4 regions of the Heyndrickxia sp. FW510-T9 genome follow, and region 1 is predicted to be linked to each of the others. Evidence: riboswitches for the same ligand, from Rfam matches in the RefSeq annotation. Region 1 holds a riboswitch; each other region holds the start of a gene.

Region 1 (4,677 bases):
TCATCTTCATGTGCTACCCCTAAAATTAAATCGAACATTTCTTTTTCGCTTCTCATGGCGATCCTCCAGATTTTATTATTTTTTGCCTCTCAACAATAAAAGTTAGATTATTTATCTATCAGCCTCATCTATATTCATATATTCTTATTAAGGACATTTTTTCTACCTTTCTTTCTGATTTTGTCCTTGATAACCATTATGAAGGTCACTTTGACTCTTTTTCTTGCTCATTTTGTCCTTGATAACCATTATGAAGAACACTTTGACTCTTTTTCTAGCTGACTTTGTCCTTGATAACCTTTATGAAGGACACTTTGACTCTTTTTCTAGCTGACTTTGTCCTTGATACCCTTTATGAAGGACACTTTGACTCTTTTTCTAGCTCATTTTGTCCTTGATACCCTTTATGAAGGACACTTTGACTCTTTTTCTAGCTCATTTTGTCCTTCATAACCCTTATTAAGAACTCGTTAACTCTTTTATATTATTTTAATTCGATTTAAAAGTCGGAAATCCTTGTTCAAGTAATTTGATCCATTGGAATAGTTTCTATTAGTAAACTCTCTGCAAGCTTTACATTTTCTTTTAGATAAGAAGGTAATTCTTTATGAGCCGTGATCTCTGAAGTTGTCATCCATACGACATCATCAACTTCGTCGGTGCTTTTAGCATAAGGTTCGCCAGATTGATGGAAACATAGAAAAACGATGTCTATTACATGTAAACCTGAATCGGTAACAAATGAGGAGCTGTTTACATATCTAAGTCCTGTCACTTCGATTCCAACTTCTTCATAAATTTCTCGATGCAAAGTCCTTTCTAAAATATTTGAAGAGACTCCCTCTATTTCGCATTTTCCACCAACAAGAGAAAGACCTCCTCCTGCATGTTCCTCTTTTTCACTTCTTAGAATTAATAGCCATTTACCGTCTCGATGAATTGCGCCTTCTACGTTTACTATAAACATATAAATTCCCCCAAAAAATATTTACGTTAATGTTAATGCCTAGCTATCAAATTTCTCCAACCGTTTTTCAAAACAAACACATTCGTGAACTCTATTAAACTTTTCCTTTACTAAGTCAAAGTTATCTCCAACATAATGAGCAAATGCCTGAACAGGATAAAGTTTAGGTATTTCACTTTTCATTGCCCCGTCTAACTCTTTTCCGCCATCCATATATACATGTAAATAGGATTCAACCTTCATAAATCCACTTTTCACATACCATTTATTTACCCATTCATCATCTCTTGTCCAAGCTTCCAATCGATTTAACCCCTTACTTTTAGCAATCTTTTCCGCTTCATTAAGAAGCTGTGTGCCAATACCTTTTCTCCTAAAGTCAGGATGAACTGCAATATGCCATATCATTCCTCCAAGTCCAGTTCCTCTTGAACATACTGTACGCTCCTTAATTTCATACTCTATATCTATTAATCCAACAATTTGACCTTCCTCTTCAGCGACTAATTCAATTGCTGAGTTCTCATACATTTCCTTTTCCTTTAATACATTGTCAAAGTACGCAGTATCTAAGAACGATAAGACTCTGCATCTTACCCATCCCTGTTCATCATCTATTTGATATGGTCTAATTTTCATAACAAATCTCCTATTCCAAAGTTAGTTAAATAAATAAAGACCTCCGCTATTTTACGAAGGCCTTTAAATGAAATAAATTATTATTCAATATCTATTAGCTTAATCCTGAGGGGGACACACCGACGTAAAACTTAGTCTGTATACAATTAGATTTAATCATAATAAATCCCCTCCCTCATTAACGTATTTACTAACTGTTCTAATTATACAGAAACTTTATTTTATTGTAAACAACCTTTTGCGGAAGAATATTGAATCAATTTTTTTTGCAAACCATGTGTATCCTAGTAAACAGCAGCAAAAAATAATGTCTATGTCCGCACAATGTTTAAAGCATTTCCTTTAGCACTACCAGAAAGTAACTTAATTTTCTTATTGAGAAATGTATATTATTTATCGATAGACAAACGAAAAATATCGTAATAATTATTTGGTACGTGTTCATCAATAAGATTTTTCATGTATTTAGAATTAGGAGGACACTCGTTCCGTTATATGTGGAAAAAATGGTGATTTCACGTTTTTAGCGGACACACGTTCCGCTATTACGCTGAAAAAGGGGTATTTTTGTGTGATTTTCAGCAAATAGCGGAACGTGTGTCCGCAATCACCACTAAAATAGGGTTTTTTATGAAAATAGCGGACTCAGGGTCCGCGTAAAATTTTTTAAGGAAAGCCACCATTAGATTTTTTCTTCTTCCATCCACTTTATCCGTAACATAGCAGATTTTTTCATTGACAGAATAACCTAACAGGTGTAATTTAACTTATAGTTAAATATTTTCGAATATTCTTATCTAGAGAGGCGGAGGGACTGGCCCTGCGAAGCCTCGGCAACAGACTTATTTGAGTACTGTGCCAATTCCAGTAGCAATTGCTAGAAGATAAGAAGAGATACGTTTATGGAAATTGTCCCTCTTCTTATTTGTAAGAAGAGGGTTTTATTTTTATAGGAAAGAGGGAAATGAATTTATGACCAAAACATTAGTTAAAGCACCATTTAAAGCAGATCATGTAGGTAGTTTTCTTCGCACAGAACCAATTAAAAAAGCGAGAAAGGCCTTTGCAAATGGGGAAATCGATAAAGATGCCTTAAAAGCTGTGGAGGATGCAGAAATTGAGAAGCTGGTTCAAAAGGAAATCGAGGTTGGGCTTAAGTCCATCACAGATGGTGAATTTAGACGTTCGTATTGGCACTTAGATTTCTTGGCAGGTTTAGAAGGCGTTGAGTTATTTGAAGCAGAGTATATTAATAACTTTAAAGGTGACAAACCAAAGAATAATGCCATTAAAGTAGTTGGAAAAGTAGAGTTTAATGGACACTATATGCTAGAACACTTTACGTTCTTAAAACAAGCAGTGGAAAAATACGGTGACGGAAGTCAGATTGCGAAGTTTTCTATTCCAAGTCCGAACATGTTATTTACTAGAATTCAAGGTGATGAATATTATATTAACAACCAAGAACAGTTCTATATTGATACAGTTGCAGCTTATCAAAAAGCCATTCAAGCCTTCTATGATGCAGGCTGTCGTTATCTTCAGTTAGATGATACTTCCTGGATTGACTTTGTGTCGGAAGACCGTATAAAAGCAGTCGTTGAAAAACATGGAATGGATGTACAAGATATCATCGATACTAGAGTTCGCTGCCTAAATGAAGCTATTTCTAAAAGACCTGATGATATGTTAATAACTATGCATATTTGCAGAGGGAACTTTCGATCTACCTATATTACAAGCGGCGGATATGATACGATATCAGATGCCATATTCGCCAACTTACATGTAGATGGGCTTTTCCTAGAATACGACGATAATCGCTCAGGTGATTTCAAACCATTAAATAGCTTTCATCATCATAACCTAACCGTTGTATTAGGATTAGTTACATCTAAATTTCCGGAACTAGAAGACACGTGCAAAATAAAAGCGAGAATTAAAGAAGCAAGTCAATATATTCCTTTAGAAAATCTAGCATTAAGTCCTCAATGTGGATTTGCTAGTACAGAAGAAGGCAATATTTTAACAGAAGAGGATCAATGGAATAAGATAAGACACATAATTAAACTTGCTGAAAGCGTATGGGGTACCGTCTAAAGCTTAGTGATTAACAAAAATGCCTCCTATCATTAGGGTAGGAGGTATTTTTATTTAGCTGTCTTCACATTAAATTTTTTCTTTTATTAATAAAGTACCTTAATCATACTAACGAATTGGAATTTAAAAGGAACTACTCATTTTGTTTGTTCTTAATTAATTCCTCAATTAATATTCCATTAATCTTTAATCCAGAAATATCGCAATCAGTAATCTCCATATTGGATAAATTACAGTTTTTTAACTGTCCTTTTGTAAGGTCACAATTATGAAAACTTATTGTTTTATATTGTCCATTTGGATTGTAATTCTCATCACCTTCGACTGGAAATACAACGTTATGAAATTCAGTCCCAAATAAATGAACATGGTCAATAACAGCATGGCTAAAGTTTGCATGCTGAATTTCTACTCCAGATAGATTAGCGTTTGAGATTTTGCTTTCGCCCATATTCACATCATTTATTACCATTTTGTGCATATTTACGTTATTAATTTTAGTTTTAGCCAAACTGACGTTGTCAATTTCTAGCTCCTCAGCTCTAACTTCTTTCCACTTCGAACCAGAAATATCTGCCATCTTCAAATCAAAGTTTTTAACTTCCAACACCATAACATAACCCCCCATTGATTGTGTTAAGTATTCAATTTCTATATCTCAATAAAGTTCTTTAATCTAAATAAAAACTCCTTCTCCTAAAATATTTTATCGTTCGACAATTAGCAGTATTAAAATATTTACTTACTCTCTAAAACGTGAAAACAATAACCTTCAGAGTCAGTTCGTATTTTTGTGGAGTAAAGCTAAATAACCAAACTTAAGCCATCTAGTACTATATAGCACGTAATTCCGAACTTCGCTATCAACAAAATAAATGTTTAACACCAACTTAATCCAACCTTAAAAAATGGAGTTTAAAATAACATTATGAAAACCATTACTCATATTTCGGAGGGATTTTGATGATGAC
Region 2 (4,677 bases), on a different contig from region 1:
CGGAAATATCAGCAATCTCTTCTTTAAATACAGCTAGTATTTCTTGTTTTTCTTCCTCGGAAAGAATGAATTTTTCTTGAAGATGTTCAGGCAGCTTTGTAATATTCCAGCTTTCATAAATTACGTCTTGATCTTGCAAGTATTTCACTACTTCCTCTTGGTTATCAATCACTCTGTTAGTACCTTGTATCTTAATCGTTGTCATAATTTAGTTCCTCCTATTTTACTATTTTCTAATTGCAGAATGGTAAGATGATATTGAAATAAAAATTCAGCAGCCTCTAGCAACTTCTTAGCTTCAAATCCATTTTTACCCCATACAGTAATACCATGATTTTGAATTAAAACTGCCCCTTTATCTTCGTGTACATATTGAGAAAACTCCCTAGCTAATTCAGGAATATCGGAGTGATTTCGAATAATAGGAATTTTCAAAACAGATTTTTCATCCCATAAATCAAATGCTTTTATTAGCTCTTGACCTTTGAACACCACCTCTTTCTCTGAAGAATACAACTCTGAAATAACATTATTGGCTACTGTATGTACATGCAGACTGCACCCAGCACCTGTTCTTTGATAAATTTCACAATGAAGCAATGTTTCAGCAGAAGGTTTTAAATCTGTTGCCTGTACTGATTCTCCATATTGATTCACTAATAAGAAATCTTCAGTAGTTCTTTTTCTTTTATCCTTCCCGCTTGCCGTTACTAGAAACTGGACTGGATTCTCCTGAACCTTAATAGCGAGATTTCCACTAGTACCCATGAACCAATCCCTTGCTGCTAATTCATCCTTTATATCAGCCAGTTCATTCCATCTTTCATCTTGGATGGTCATACCCTCACCTCCAATTCTTTTTCTAAAATATCTATACAATCGTTGAAGGTTTGGAATGGATAATAATGAAGTCCAAATTCTTTACATTTATCCGCGAGAAAATCCCTTGCCAAAATAATATCAGCGACTTTAGCAGCTTCTAAGTCTGTTATCGAGTCACCTATTACAATTTTTAATTGTTCCTCATTAGTAAGCTTTCGAATGATAGAAGTTTTACAGCATCCGCATCCATTGGAACAATACTCGTCACATGGATTTGGCCACTGAATTTGTATCTTATCACTGCTGAAATCGCCATGATTGCAATAAACATCTTGAAATGGTCCGAATGACTCTAGCATTGGATATACAAAGAAGTCAATTCCACCGCTTACAATATAAAAAGGAATTTGTTTTGAATCTGCATAATGCACAAAATCTTGAAAGCCATCCCTAATCGTTGCATTTTCTCTAACAAATTGAATAATTTTCTCCTTATTTGCAGAGGGCAATAAGGAAAACATTTTGCCAACACCCTCTTGAATCGTGATCGTTTGAGAAAGTACTTGGTCCTTAATTTGCTCCCAGCCAATAGGAGCAAAATGCTTCATAATGGAAATGATATTATCTGAATTTGTTATTGTCCCGTCGAAATCGCAAAAAATTACCGGCTGCTTCACTTCGCTGCCCCCCATAATGCAAGTGCTGTCTTTAACTCAGGAAATTGGGATGCTGCATCGTCTAACGGCTGATTTTGCATGACTGCATGGATAGCCTGCCTAAATGCTTTTGCACCGCCAATAGCACCCTTAGGATGTCCGTGAACTCCTCCACCTGCATTAATAACACTATCTATACCAAAATCTTTATAAAGAAGCGGCACCAGGCCAGGATGAATCCCTGCGGAAGGAACAGGGAAAGCTGGTTTTACAAAGCTTTCTTCTGTTAAAGCTTTACCTATCCCCAGTGCAGCGTTTTTTTCCAATGCTACACTTCCATATGGAGATGGAAAAAGCGAGAAATCCGCCCCAGCTAAACGGAGCAATTTACCTAATAGCAAGGAATGGGAAACACCGTATTCTTTTGATTGTGTTATCGCCCCACTAAAGGATGGATGTGCCATTAACGGCAAACTAATCTCATCATCTTCTCGTAATTCCTGTAAAACATCTAAGCCATAGGTGAAAACATTAAATAATAATACATCTGCACCTAATTCTTTGGCTCTTCTCGCTTTCTTAGTTAGCTCAAAAGTTCTGCCAGTTAAGTTAACTGCATATAGGGTTCGATGTCCCGTTTCTTGAAACACAGTATCCAAAACTCTTCGTCCCATTTCGATCCGCTTTTCAAAAGGTGCGGTTTCGTTATCAAATAAAATCTCATCATCTTTAACTAAATCAACACCACCAAGTGCTTGTAAGCGAAGCTGACTAGCTAAAAATGGGATATCCCTGCCGATTACACCTTTAAAAATACTCATAAGCAGTGGACGTTCAAATATATTAAGCTTTTCACGAATGCCTTGTATTCCAAAACGCGGGCCCGGAAAATACTTTGCAATATCACCTTCAAACTCTAAATCTACTAATCTTACTTTCCCATCTAACGAGAGTTTTCCAAAAACCGTCGTCAAAATAGCTGGTATATCCGCACTAAAGTTTGCCGATGGATATGCGATTTTTATGATAGCTTTCGCTTCTTTTTCAGAAACCGTGTTAACCTCTTCCACAGATATGACTCTGCCTTTGTGCTTTATTAACTGTTCCTGTTCAAGGATCGGCAAATTTGTCCATGATCCAATGGTTAATCCTAATGCAATATCTTCCGCCTTTTTATCAAAAGTGTTCGGTTCTCCGTATATGGAGTAGTATGCGATTACTTCACTCAAGTTATTTTCCCTCCACATTAAAAATTGAAAAAACCTCTTCAAAAGAAGAGGTTTTACAGGAAAACTTCTTCTTATCTCTCAGCCTATAGCTGCAAGAATTAGCACCGTGTCTAAAACTATTAGATCGGTTGCCGGGCTTCAAAGGGCTTGTCCCTCCACCTGCTCTTGATAAGAATCAATTTATTTTTTGTTTTATATTGATGAATTACTTTTCACTTCAAATTATTATGAATTATGCCACCACTTTTTGGCCTTGTCAATTAAAAAATATTTAATTTTTCTATACGATTTACTGCTTCTATCAATCTTGATTCGGTCGTTAAAAGACCTACTCTTACGTAACCTTCCCCATATTCTCCAAAACCGATACCAGGTGCAACTGCAACATGGGCCTTCTCCAATAACAAATCCGAAAATTCAATCGAAGAATATCCTTCAGGAACCTTTAACCATGCAAAAAAAGATCCCTTTGGTGCTTTAACGTCCCATCCAATGTTTTGCAGCCTATCAATAAAAGCATTTCTCCGGCTCTCATACATCGTAGTTAATTTATCGACGCATTCTTGTGATTCTAATAACGCAGTAGCAGCAGCTTCTTGAATTGCTCCAAATAAGCTGACATACAAATGATCTTGCAATAAATTGATTGCTTCGATCACACTAGCGTTTCCTACAGCAAAGCCTACTCGCCAACCTGCCATATTATACGTTTTGGATAATGTATAAATTTCTATTCCCGTATTTTTTGCTCCTTCGGCTTGCAAGAAGCTCACAGGCTTTTTACCATCAAATCCTATTGCACCATAAGCAAAATCGTGAACCACACAAATATTATGCTCTTCCGCAAATTGAACAGTTTCATCAAAGAAAGACAAATCAGCACATACACCTGTTGGGTTATTTGGATAGTTTAAAAACATCAATTTTCCCGAATCAGCTACTTCTTTTGGAATCGAATTAAATTTTGGCAAGAAATGATTTTCCGCAAGCAAAGGCATATTATACATGGCGGCTTGAGCTAACGCTACCCCAGACATATAATCTGGATAACCAGGGTCCGGTACAAGAACAGTATCACCGGGATTCAGCAAGCATTGGGAAATCTCTACAAGACCTGCTTTTCCGCCAAATAAAACTGCCACTTCAGTTTCCGCATCAATTGTTACCCCGTATTCACGTTTGTAGAATGTTGCTACCGCTTCTTTTAAATAACTATATCCTCTAAAAGGGGAATATTTATGATTATTAGGATTTGAAGCTGCCTCCTGTAATCGCTGAACAATAAGGTCCGGTGTAGGCTGATCCGGATTTCCCTGCCCAAGATTTATCACATCATGCCCCTTCGCTTTCTCCTTCTCCACCTTTGAAACTAAGGAGGCAAAAAATTGCTTTGGTAAGTGGGTCAGAATATCGGATGTCGGAAACGTTTTCATAGAATCACCCTTTTAATATATATTTATCAAGTTTTGAACAGTAATTGTATTGAATATTTAATTGCTTTTAAATTTTTCTTTCAAAATCTAATTACAAATGTTATAACGAAAACAAGACGATGTAAAGGAATTTTTCGAGGAGTGGTATTGATGAAGTGGAAGATTGCCTGCATTCAAATGGATATTGAGTATGGCTGCCCAGATAAAAATTACACAACAGTTAGAAAATGGATTCAAAAAGCTGCAGAGGAAAAATGTGATATTGCCGTACTGCCCGAACTATGGACTACTGGATATGATTTAACTCGATTATCCGAAATTGGCGATGAAAATGCAGCAGAATCTTTGAGTTTTCTGCAAAATGCAGCGAAGGAATATAAAATACACCTAATTGGAGGATCCGTTGCGAAAAAAACAGACGATGGAATCTTCAATACGATGCTAATTGTGGATCGTAATGGACAATTGGTTAAAGAATACGATAAGCTGCATCTTTTTAAATTGATGGATGAGCACCTGTATCTTCAAGGTGGGAAA
Region 3 (4,677 bases), on a different contig from region 1:
TTCTAATATAGACTGAGCTTCGGGGCATCTTTTCTTAAAAGGACTAACCATTCTTAAGTCGAATAAAGAAGGAAAAAGATTTTCATTTTACAATAAAAATAAAGTTTAAGAAAAGAGCCATAAATACAATATGCGGGGTGTGGAAATTGGACGTTTCATTTGATACAAAAGCAGTACATAGCTCATTGAAAAACACGAATGCCATACGTAGTAAAACGACACCAATCTATCAAACGACAGCTTTTACGTTTTCGAGTTTGGAAGAGTTAGAAGGTTTCTATCAGGGGGAATCTCCTTACCTTTATAGTCGAACAGGAAATCCGAATACCGATGAATTGGGGCAGGCTGTTGCGGCATTGGAAGGTGCACCAGCAGGAGTTGCGGCCTCATCAGGTTTGTCTGCTATTTTAGCAGGAATTTTATCGATAGCAAAAGCAGGAGATCATATAGTAGCAGCGGAGGACCTATATGGTGGAACCTATCATCTATTAAAAGAAGAGCTTAAACAATTCGGTATTGAAACGACATTTGTTCCATTCGAGGATTCTGAACAAGTGAAAAATGCCATTCAAAAAAATACAACCCTGCTTTATTCGGAAACGGTAACCAATCCATTTTTACGTATAGAGGATATTGGAAAATTAGTTGAAATAGCAAAAGAAAATGCCATTACTACGATGGTCGATAATACTTTCGCGAGCCCTTATTTGAAGCAGCCATATCTAGAAGGAATTGACCTGGTTGTCCATAGTGCGACAAAGTATTTAGGCGGTCATAGTGATGTAACAGCAGGGGTTTTGGTGGGAGAAACAGAGCTTGTGAAAAAAGCGCGCGAAAAAGTTGTCAATCTTGGGGCTAACTTAAGCCCATTTGAGGCGTGGTTAACATGTCGTGGCATGAAAACATTAGCACTGCGCATGGAACGACAAGCTGCAAATGCAAAACAATTAGCGATTTCCCTTAGAACAAACCCGTCAGTAAAAAAAGTTTACTACCCTGAGTTTGTATCTGAAAAAGGAAATGGAGCAATTGTCACGATTGAATTAGCGGAGAAATGCGATATTAATCGATTTTTTTCATCCCTTGGCTGGGTAAAAATCGTTCCAACTTTAGCAGGTGTTGAAACGACTGTTTCCTATCCACTTGGCACATCCCATCGGGCATTGCCATCTGAGCTCCAACATAAAATTGGCATTACTAAACAAGTAGTTCGCATCTCTATTGGGATTGAGGATGCGCAAGATATTATTGGTCAATTTGAAAAAGCAATCGAATTATCACTTTAATAATTTTTCAAAAAACTATTGACTTATGATTTCCGACTCTTCTATAATGCACATTAAGAGCAATTTAAAATTTTATGAAAACTAAATGAATACTCTTATCGAGAGCGGCGGAGGGACTAGGCCCTTTGATGCCCGGCAACCATCAAACACCCATGTTTGATAAGGTGCTAATTCCTACAGATCGAAGTGATCTGAAAGATAAGGGGAGGAATCTGTATATGAACCCTCTTCTTATGAAGAGGGTTTTTTAATTTCCTCTTTGTAAACCCCACCCTTGTCTTGAAAATTTCTCGATTAACAAAGACTGTTTTCGTAAAGATTGTTGTTTTTCGTAAATGGCTATCAATCCTAATACGGACTCAGTTCAGGAGCATCTATTCTTAAAAGGTCTATTCACTAATAACCTAATTAACGATGCTTACAGGTTTTTCAGCTTTAAAAGCAACAAAGTATAAGAAAAAAGCCTTTAAAACAAAAAAATGGAGGAATGTAAAGATGACAGAACAAAAACAACTTCGCCCAGAAACATTATTACTTCACGGAGGTCAACAAGCGGATCCTACAACAGGATCTCGCACAGTTCCCGTATATAAAACGACATCCTATGTTTTTAAAGATACTGATTACGCACAAGGCTTATTTGCGTTAGAACAAGAAGGTTATATCTATTCCCGAATTGGAAATCCAACAGTAGATGTTTTTGAAAAACGTGTTGCCTTGCTTGAAGGAGGAACTGCGGCAGTTGCCCTAGCATCAGGATCCGCAGCAATAGCATTCTCCATACTAAATCTTGCGGGTACAGGGGATGAGATCGTAGCTGCAGGAAATCTTTACGGAGGTACTTACAATCTATTTGCAGTAACGCTTCCAAAGTACGGAATTAATGTTAAATTCGTTGATGCCGATGATCCGGAAAACTTTCGAAAAGCAATTACACCAAACACAAAAGCATTGTTCGCCGAAATTATCGGAAATCCAAGCTTGCACGTATTAGATGTAGAGGCAGTTGCAAAGGTTGCCCATGAAAATGGTATTCCTTTGATTGTCGATAATACGTTTGGCACTCCTTACTTAACTAACCCTATCAAATGGGGAGCAGATATCGTTGTTCACTCAGCAACAAAATGGATTGGTGGTCACGGCACAGCAATTGGGGGAGTGGTTGTAGATGGCGGAAAATTTGACTGGAACAGTGATAAATTCCCAGGCTTCAAGGAACCGGATGTAAGCTACCATGGTCTGCGTTATGGAGTGGACGTACCACAGGCCGCTTTTGCTACGAAGCTTCGTGTTCAATTGCTTCGTGATTTTGGTCCAGCATTAAGTCCAGATAGTGCATTCTTATTTTTGCAAGGACTTGAAACATTGCATTTACGAGTACCAAAACATAATGAAAATGCCCTTGAAGTTGCACAGTTTTTACAAAATCACCCTGCAGTCGAGTGGGTAAGCTATACAGGCTTAGAGAGCCATCCTTCCCATGAATTAGCAAAAAAGTATTTCAAAGATGGATTTGGTTCCATTGTGAATTTTGGCATAAAAGGCGGAAGAGAAGCAGGGCGTAAGGTGATCGATAATATTCAGCTTTGGTCACATGTAGCGAATGTCGGGGATGCGAAATCACTAATTATCCACCCAGCATCCACTACTCATCAACAATTAAGCGCAGAAGATTTAAAACAAACAGGTGTAACAGAAGAGCTAATTCGTCTATCTGTTGGTTTGGAAGCAGTAGAAGATATTATTGCTGATCTTGAGCAAGCCATAGAAAAAGCAACAGCTGTTTCGGTATTATGACAAACATTCAAACAACAAGTATCGGCAAAATGGAATTAGAAAATGGTGGAATGCTAGATATTGAGCTAGCTTATGAACGACAAGGCCCTGAGAATGCTCCAGTTATCCTTGTATGCCATGCATTAACCGGAAATCAATTTTCGATTGGAACGAACGAGGAGCTTGGCTGGTGGAGTGGGCTCATTGGCAGTGGGAAGAATATTGATACCGATCATTGGCAAGTGATTACTTTTAATGTTTTAGGTGGCTGTGATGGCTCGACTGGTCCTTTATCTGGTCAGCCAGAATATCGCTCATCCTTTCCCACTATTACGATCCGGGATATGGTTCACGCCCAGCGTAAAGCTTTAAACCAACTAGGTATTCGAGAGCTAAAAGCTGTAATTGGTGGATCTTTAGGTGGCATGCAGGTATTAGAGTGGGGAGTTTTGTATCCAGATGATATGGAACAGCTTTTTGTGCTTGCATCGACCCCAGCATTGAGTGATTACGGAATTGCCTTTAACCGCATCGGGATTGCAGCAATCGAAGGGGATGCGAATTTTAAAAATGGGTATTATCAATTTTCTCATGAAGTAAAAGGCTTTGAAGTTGCAAGAATGGCAGGAATGGTAACGTATCGTAGTCCAACGTTATTTTCGCAGCGATTCGGGCGGGAAAGACATTCTTCAGATTTATATAGTGTGGAATCTTATTTGCACTATCAAGGGGAAAAATTAGCAAAACGCTTTGATGTGAATAGCTATCTAGTTTTGCTTAAAGCCATGAATTCACATGATATAGGCAGAGGCAGAGGAGGCTGGGGGCAAGCAGCCTCTTGTATCAAAGCCTATGTAACGGGAATTGGATTTGAGCATGATCTTATTTATCCAAGTGAAGAGATTCAAGCCTTTATTCAAGCAGTACCAAATGGCAACTTTTTTAAGATCCAGACTGATTTTGGCCATGATGGTTTTTTAGTAGAATTCGAGAACTGGGGCCATTTAATACAGCATCAATTAGAAAAAAAACTAACCGGTGTAAGTAGTACAAATTAATGATAGCGTGATGTGCACCTATTCATAGTGTTGTATATGCCGAAAAGGAAAGGTGATGAAATGGCGATTATAAAAGCAGCCCTGTTAGGATATGGTACAGTTGGTCAAGGTGTGTATACAGCTATAAAAACCCATGGGCAGCAGCTGAAAAATCTATTAGGCGCAGAAGTAGAGATTGCAGGAGTACTGATAAAGGATCCCCATAAAAAACGAGATATTGATCCTGGAATTTTAGTCACTACAGAATTTGAAGATATTTTAAACATCCCAGGTTTACAAGTAATCTTTGAAGCAATAGTTGGTGAGGAGCCCTGCTTTACTTATTTAAACCGAGCAATTGTAAAAGGAATACAGGTGATAACGGCGAATAAAGTGATGTTTGCTCGCTATGGGAAATCGCTCCTTCGAATAGGGCAGGAATATGGTGTAAATGTTGGTTTTGAAGCAACGACTGCCGGCGGAGTGCCTATTATTAGAACGCTGAAGCAATTATTGCAAGTCAATCAAATTGAGAGAATTCAAGGCATCGTAAACGGAACGTCGAATTTTATTTTAAC
Region 4 (4,677 bases), on a different contig from region 1:
CATAAATAGCTTCATGTGTTTCAGGGTCTACCATTACATTTTCTAATACCGAACCGAACGTAATCGCATCATAAATCTGCGGTTCCTTTTCACGAGTTAATCCGATACATTTTGCATAGCAGCCACCTTCAATGTTGAAAACACCATTTGCGGACCAGCCATGCTCATCATCTCCGATTAGCTTACGATTAGGATCTGCGGATAAAGTTGTTTTTCCCGTTCCAGAAAGTCCGAAGAATAACGCTACGTCTCCCTCAGCACCTACATTCGCGGAACAGTGCATTGGCAAAATTCCAGCCTCAGGCAATAAATAATTCATAATCGAGAAAATCGACTTTTTCATCTCACCTGCATATTCCGTTCCACCAATTAAAATAACTCGGCGTTCAAAAGATACGATGATAAAAGTTTCTGATTTTGTCCCATCTAATTGTGGGTCCGCTTTAAAATTTGGAGCCGATAAAACTGTAAATTGTGCATCATGAGTTGCTAATTCTTCTTTTGTTGGGCGGATAAATAGCTGATGTGCAAATAAATTATGCCATGCATATTCATTTACAACTTGAATAGGTAGACGAGTTTTTTCATCAGCACCAGCAAATCCTTTAAATACAAAAAGTTCATTTTGCCTTTCTAAATAGGAAATAACCTTATGATAAAGTCTATCAAAAGCTTCTACAGATATTGGCTGATTGACAGAACCCCAATCAATTTTGTCTTTGACGGAAGGTTCTTCAACAATAAATTTATCTTTAGGGGAACGCCCAGTATATTTTCCGGTTTCAGCCTGAACGGCGCCAGTTGATGTTAAGACTCCTTCTTTACGTGCTAATACCTTTTCGACTAAACGAGGAACTGATAATTGAGTATAGACATTATTTCCGTTTAATAATTCGCCTAATTCTCTAGATAAACTTATTGAATTCATGAATGCGTTACCATCCTTTATTAAAGAATTTATATTTTTCGGTTATGTTAAATAGTATAACACAATTATTTAATTAGTCTATACTATATAAGCTTATTTTTCAAATACACAAAATGTTAACATTTTATCCTTTTTCTTTCTATAATATATAACCTTATTATTGTAGAATTGATCAGCATTATTCGGATTTATGACATTCTATAATGAATATAAAAAAATGCATGAAACTGTTGACACGATGTAGCAAATTAAGTATGATTTTACCTTGAACGGATACTCTTATCCCGAGATGGTGGAGGGACAGGCCCTACGAAACCCAGCAACCAGCTTTTACCGATTTTCTATAAAAATGAGAGATACATAATTTAGCAACTCATTTTTATAACACTTTAAAAGCAAAGGTGCTAACCTGTAGCAAGGTAAAATCCTTGAACGATAAGAGTGAAAGGCGTAAAAAACGGATGTAAACCTTTCCTCAAGTTTTATAATAGGAAAGGTTTTATTTAGTTAATACGTCCAAACCAATAGATTTAGTGCTGGAATCATGGAAGTAAGTCTTTCGAACGAGCATATTGAAAGAATCAAGGATAAATTCTTTTGATTATTTCATACTATTAGGGCAGGAGTACCGTGAGGCGTAAATATAGAGTAATCATAACCATAAAAGGGAGGAAAAAAGATGACAAACAAACGTTATTTATTCACATCTGAGTCCGTTACCGAAGGCCATCCGGATAAAATATGTGATCAAATTTCCGATGCAATATTGGATGCGATTTTAGCAAAGGATCCTAACGCACGGGTAGCATGTGAAACATCGGTTACAACAGGACTTGTCCTAGTGGCAGGTGAAATTACTACTAGCACATATGTTGATATTCCAAAAATTGTTCGTGGAACCATTAAAAACATTGGATATACACGCGCAAAATACGGATTTGATGCAGAAACTTGTGCGGTTCTAACTTCTATTGATGAACAGTCTGCAGATATTGCAATGGGTGTCGATAAAGCGTTAGAAGCAAGAGAAGGTCAAATGTCCGAAGAAGAAATCGAAGCAATCGGTGCAGGAGATCAAGGATTAATGTTCGGTTTTGCATGTAATGAAACAAAGGAATTAATGCCATTGCCAATTTCTTTAGCACATAAACTTGCACGTAGAATTTCAGAGGTTCGTAAAGAGGAGATCCTTCCGTATTTACGCCCTGATGCGAAGACACAGGTTACGGTTGAATATGATGAAAACGGAAAACCGGTAAGAATTGATACAATTGTTATTTCAACACAGCATCATCCTGAAATTAGCTTAGAGCAAATTCAACGCAATGTAAAAGAATATGTTATTAGTCCTGTTGTTCCGAAAGAATTAATTGATGACCAAACAAAATACTTTATCAATCCAACTGGACGCTTCGTTATTGGTGGACCACAAGGGGATGCGGGCTTAACTGGACGTAAAATCATCGTAGACACATATGGTGGTTATGCACGCCATGGCGGCGGTGCTTTCTCTGGTAAGGACCCTACAAAAGTAGACCGTTCAGCAGCATATGCTGCCCGTTATGTAGCAAAAAATATTGTTGCTGCAGGACTTGCAGATAAATGTGAAGTTCAACTAGCATATGCTATTGGTGTTGCCCAACCGGTATCAATCTCCATTGATACTTTCGGAACTGGTAAGGTTGAAGAGGATAAATTGATTGCTGCTGTACGTGAGAATTTTGATCTTCGTCCTGCAGGGATTATCAACATGTTAGATTTAAGACGTCCAATCTATAAGCAAACAGCTGCATATGGTCATTTTGGGCGTAATGATTTAGATTTACCTTGGGAGAGAACAGATAAGGCTGAAGTTTTAAGTCAACTTACGAAATAAGTTAGAATGGAGGGGGGTTACAGAATATTATTCGTAACCTCTCTTTATTTATTTTATCAAGATTAACATGTTGGAAATAATTATTTGTTTATATAAGTAAAATGGCTACTGCAAAAATGAAATGAAAAATGATAGTATAAGGTGTATGATTTTGTTAGTTAAGTAGTTTAAAAAAATGGAGTAGGTGACATACATAATGTGTGGATTTATAGGTTGTGTACACGATAAATCAATTGAACTTCGTGATACAGATAAACAACTATTTAAAAATATGAATGATATCATTACCCATCGTGGGCCTGATGATGACGGATTTTTTGAGGATGAACATATACAGTTTGGTTTCCGTCGTCTAAGCATTATTGACTTAGAAAGCGGTCATCAGCCATTAACATATGAAAATGAAAGATATTGGATCATTTTTAATGGGGAAATTTATAATTATGTAGAATTACGAAATGAATTGATAGAAGCAGGCTTAACATTTGCAACATCATCCGATACAGAAGTAATTCTAGCGCTATACAGTCATTATCAGGAAAAGGCAGTTGAAAAGCTGCGCGGTATGTTTGCATTTGTTATTTGGGATAAACAAGAACAATCCTTGCTAGGTGCACGTGATTCTTTTGGGATTAAACCATTTTTTTATAAAGAAGAAGGAAATCGAACTTTTTTTGCTTCCGAAAAGAAAAGCATCTTATTAGCAATGGAAAACGATGTGTTGAACTATGATGCTGTTCAGCATTATATGACGTATCAATTTGTTCCAGAACCTGAAACGATGACAGTTGGGATCGAAAAATTAGAACCTGGCCACTACTTTGTGAAAAAGCTTGGACAACCTTTGGATATTAAACGCTATTGGAAGGCATCCTTTAAACCAATTCATAAGTCAGAAGATGAATTTGTAAAAGAAATTAGAGATGTTCTTTTCGATTCTGTTAATGTCCATATGCGCAGTGACGTACCAGTAGGATCATTCCTATCTGGTGGAATTGATTCATCCATCATTGCATCCATGGCGAAACAATATAATCCAAATATTAAAACCTTTTCGGTAGGTTTCGAACGTAATGGGTTTAGTGAAATTGATGTTGCAAAAGAAACAGCTGAAAAGCTAGGGGTAGAAAATATTAGCTATGTAATTTCACCAGAGGAGTATATGAATGAGCTCCCAAAAATTATGTGGCATTTAGATGATCCACTTGCAGATCCTGCATGTGTTCCTTTATATTTTGTTGCTAGGGAAGCAAGAAAGCATGTTACTGTTGTATTGTCAGGTGAAGGGGCAGATGAGTTATTTGGTGGATATAATATTTACCGAGAACCACAATCTTTAGAAGTATTTAATAAAATCCCTGCAGTTGGAAAATCTCTTTTAAAAGCATTGGCTAAAATTCTTCCTGAAGGTGTTAAGGGCAAAAGCTTTATTGAACGTGGTGTCACCCCAATGGAAGAACGTTATATTGGAAATGCCAAAATGTATACCGAAAAAGAAAAGAAAGAACTTTTGTCCAGATACAAGCAAGGTCTGAACTACACTGAGATAACAAAACCGCTTTATTCTGAGACAATTGGGTATGATCCAGTCGATCGTATGCAATACATTGATATTCATACATGGATGCGTGGGGATATTTTATTAAAAGCAGATAAGATGACAATGGCTCATTCATTGGAGCTGCGCGTTCCATTTTTGGATAAAGAGGTATTTAGAGTAGCTTCTAACATTCCAACTAGCCTGAAAACGGCTAATGATACAACGAAATATATTCTTCGTAAAGCGGCTGAAGGAATCGTTCCTGATCATGTGCTAAGTCGCAAAAAATTAGGGTTTCCTGTTCCAATCAGACATTGGCTAAAAGATGAAATG

The links. A riboswitch is a leader RNA that binds a small molecule or an ion and turns the genes downstream of it on or off. The one in region 1 is predicted to bind S-adenosylmethionine.
Region 2: linked by a shared signal. The riboswitch ahead of AC3WJF_RS16850 (2,3-diketo-5-methylthiopentyl-1-phosphate enolase) and the one ahead of AC3WJF_RS12470 (5-methyltetrahydropteroyltriglutamate--homocysteine S-methyltransferase) in region 1 are both predicted to bind S-adenosylmethionine.
Region 3: linked by a shared signal. The riboswitch ahead of AC3WJF_RS14075 (O-acetylhomoserine aminocarboxypropyltransferase/cysteine synthase family protein) and the one ahead of AC3WJF_RS12470 (5-methyltetrahydropteroyltriglutamate--homocysteine S-methyltransferase) in region 1 are both predicted to bind S-adenosylmethionine.
Region 4: linked by a shared signal. The riboswitch ahead of metK (methionine adenosyltransferase) and the one ahead of AC3WJF_RS12470 (5-methyltetrahydropteroyltriglutamate--homocysteine S-methyltransferase) in region 1 are both predicted to bind S-adenosylmethionine.

The regions. Positions count from the first base shown of each region.
Region 1 covers NZ_JBYSWK010000021.1:56,747-61,423, reverse strand. Annotated here, with positions in the region: gene AC3WJF_RS12485 (aminoglycoside 6-adenylyltransferase) at 1-56, opposite strand, end outside; gene AC3WJF_RS12480 (NUDIX hydrolase) at 521-967, opposite strand; gene AC3WJF_RS12475 (GNAT family N-acetyltransferase) at 1,007-1,606, opposite strand; SAM riboswitch class I at 2,397-2,497, shown strand; gene AC3WJF_RS12470 (5-methyltetrahydropteroyltriglutamate--homocysteine S-methyltransferase) at 2,579-3,706, shown strand; gene AC3WJF_RS12465 (pentapeptide repeat-containing protein) at 3,840-4,319, opposite strand; gene AC3WJF_RS12460 (hypothetical protein) at 4,670-4,677, shown strand, end outside.
Region 2 covers NZ_JBYSWK010000038.1:14,863-19,539, forward strand. Annotated here, with positions in the region: gene AC3WJF_RS16835 (cupin domain-containing protein) at 1-205, opposite strand, end outside; gene AC3WJF_RS16840 (methylthioribulose 1-phosphate dehydratase) at 202-840, opposite strand; gene AC3WJF_RS16845 (2-hydroxy-3-keto-5-methylthiopentenyl-1-phosphate phosphatase) at 837-1,499, opposite strand; gene AC3WJF_RS16850 (2,3-diketo-5-methylthiopentyl-1-phosphate enolase) at 1,496-2,707, opposite strand; SAM riboswitch class I at 2,776-2,882, opposite strand; gene AC3WJF_RS16855 (pyridoxal phosphate-dependent aminotransferase) at 2,968-4,140, opposite strand; gene AC3WJF_RS16860 (carbon-nitrogen family hydrolase) at 4,291-4,677, shown strand, end outside.
Region 3 covers NZ_JBYSWK010000026.1:54,445-59,121, forward strand. Annotated here, with positions in the region: gene AC3WJF_RS14070 (trans-sulfuration enzyme family protein) at 147-1,286, shown strand; SAM riboswitch class I at 1,379-1,491, shown strand; gene AC3WJF_RS14075 (O-acetylhomoserine aminocarboxypropyltransferase/cysteine synthase family protein) at 1,782-3,083, shown strand; gene metX (homoserine O-acetyltransferase MetX) at 3,080-4,120, shown strand; gene AC3WJF_RS14085 (homoserine dehydrogenase) at 4,181-4,677, shown strand, end outside.
Region 4 covers NZ_JBYSWK010000059.1:16,961-21,637, forward strand. Annotated here, with positions in the region: gene pckA (phosphoenolpyruvate carboxykinase (ATP)) at 1-928, opposite strand, end outside; SAM riboswitch class I at 1,205-1,370, shown strand; gene metK (methionine adenosyltransferase) at 1,608-2,804, shown strand; gene asnB (asparagine synthase (glutamine-hydrolyzing)) at 3,001-4,677, shown strand, end outside.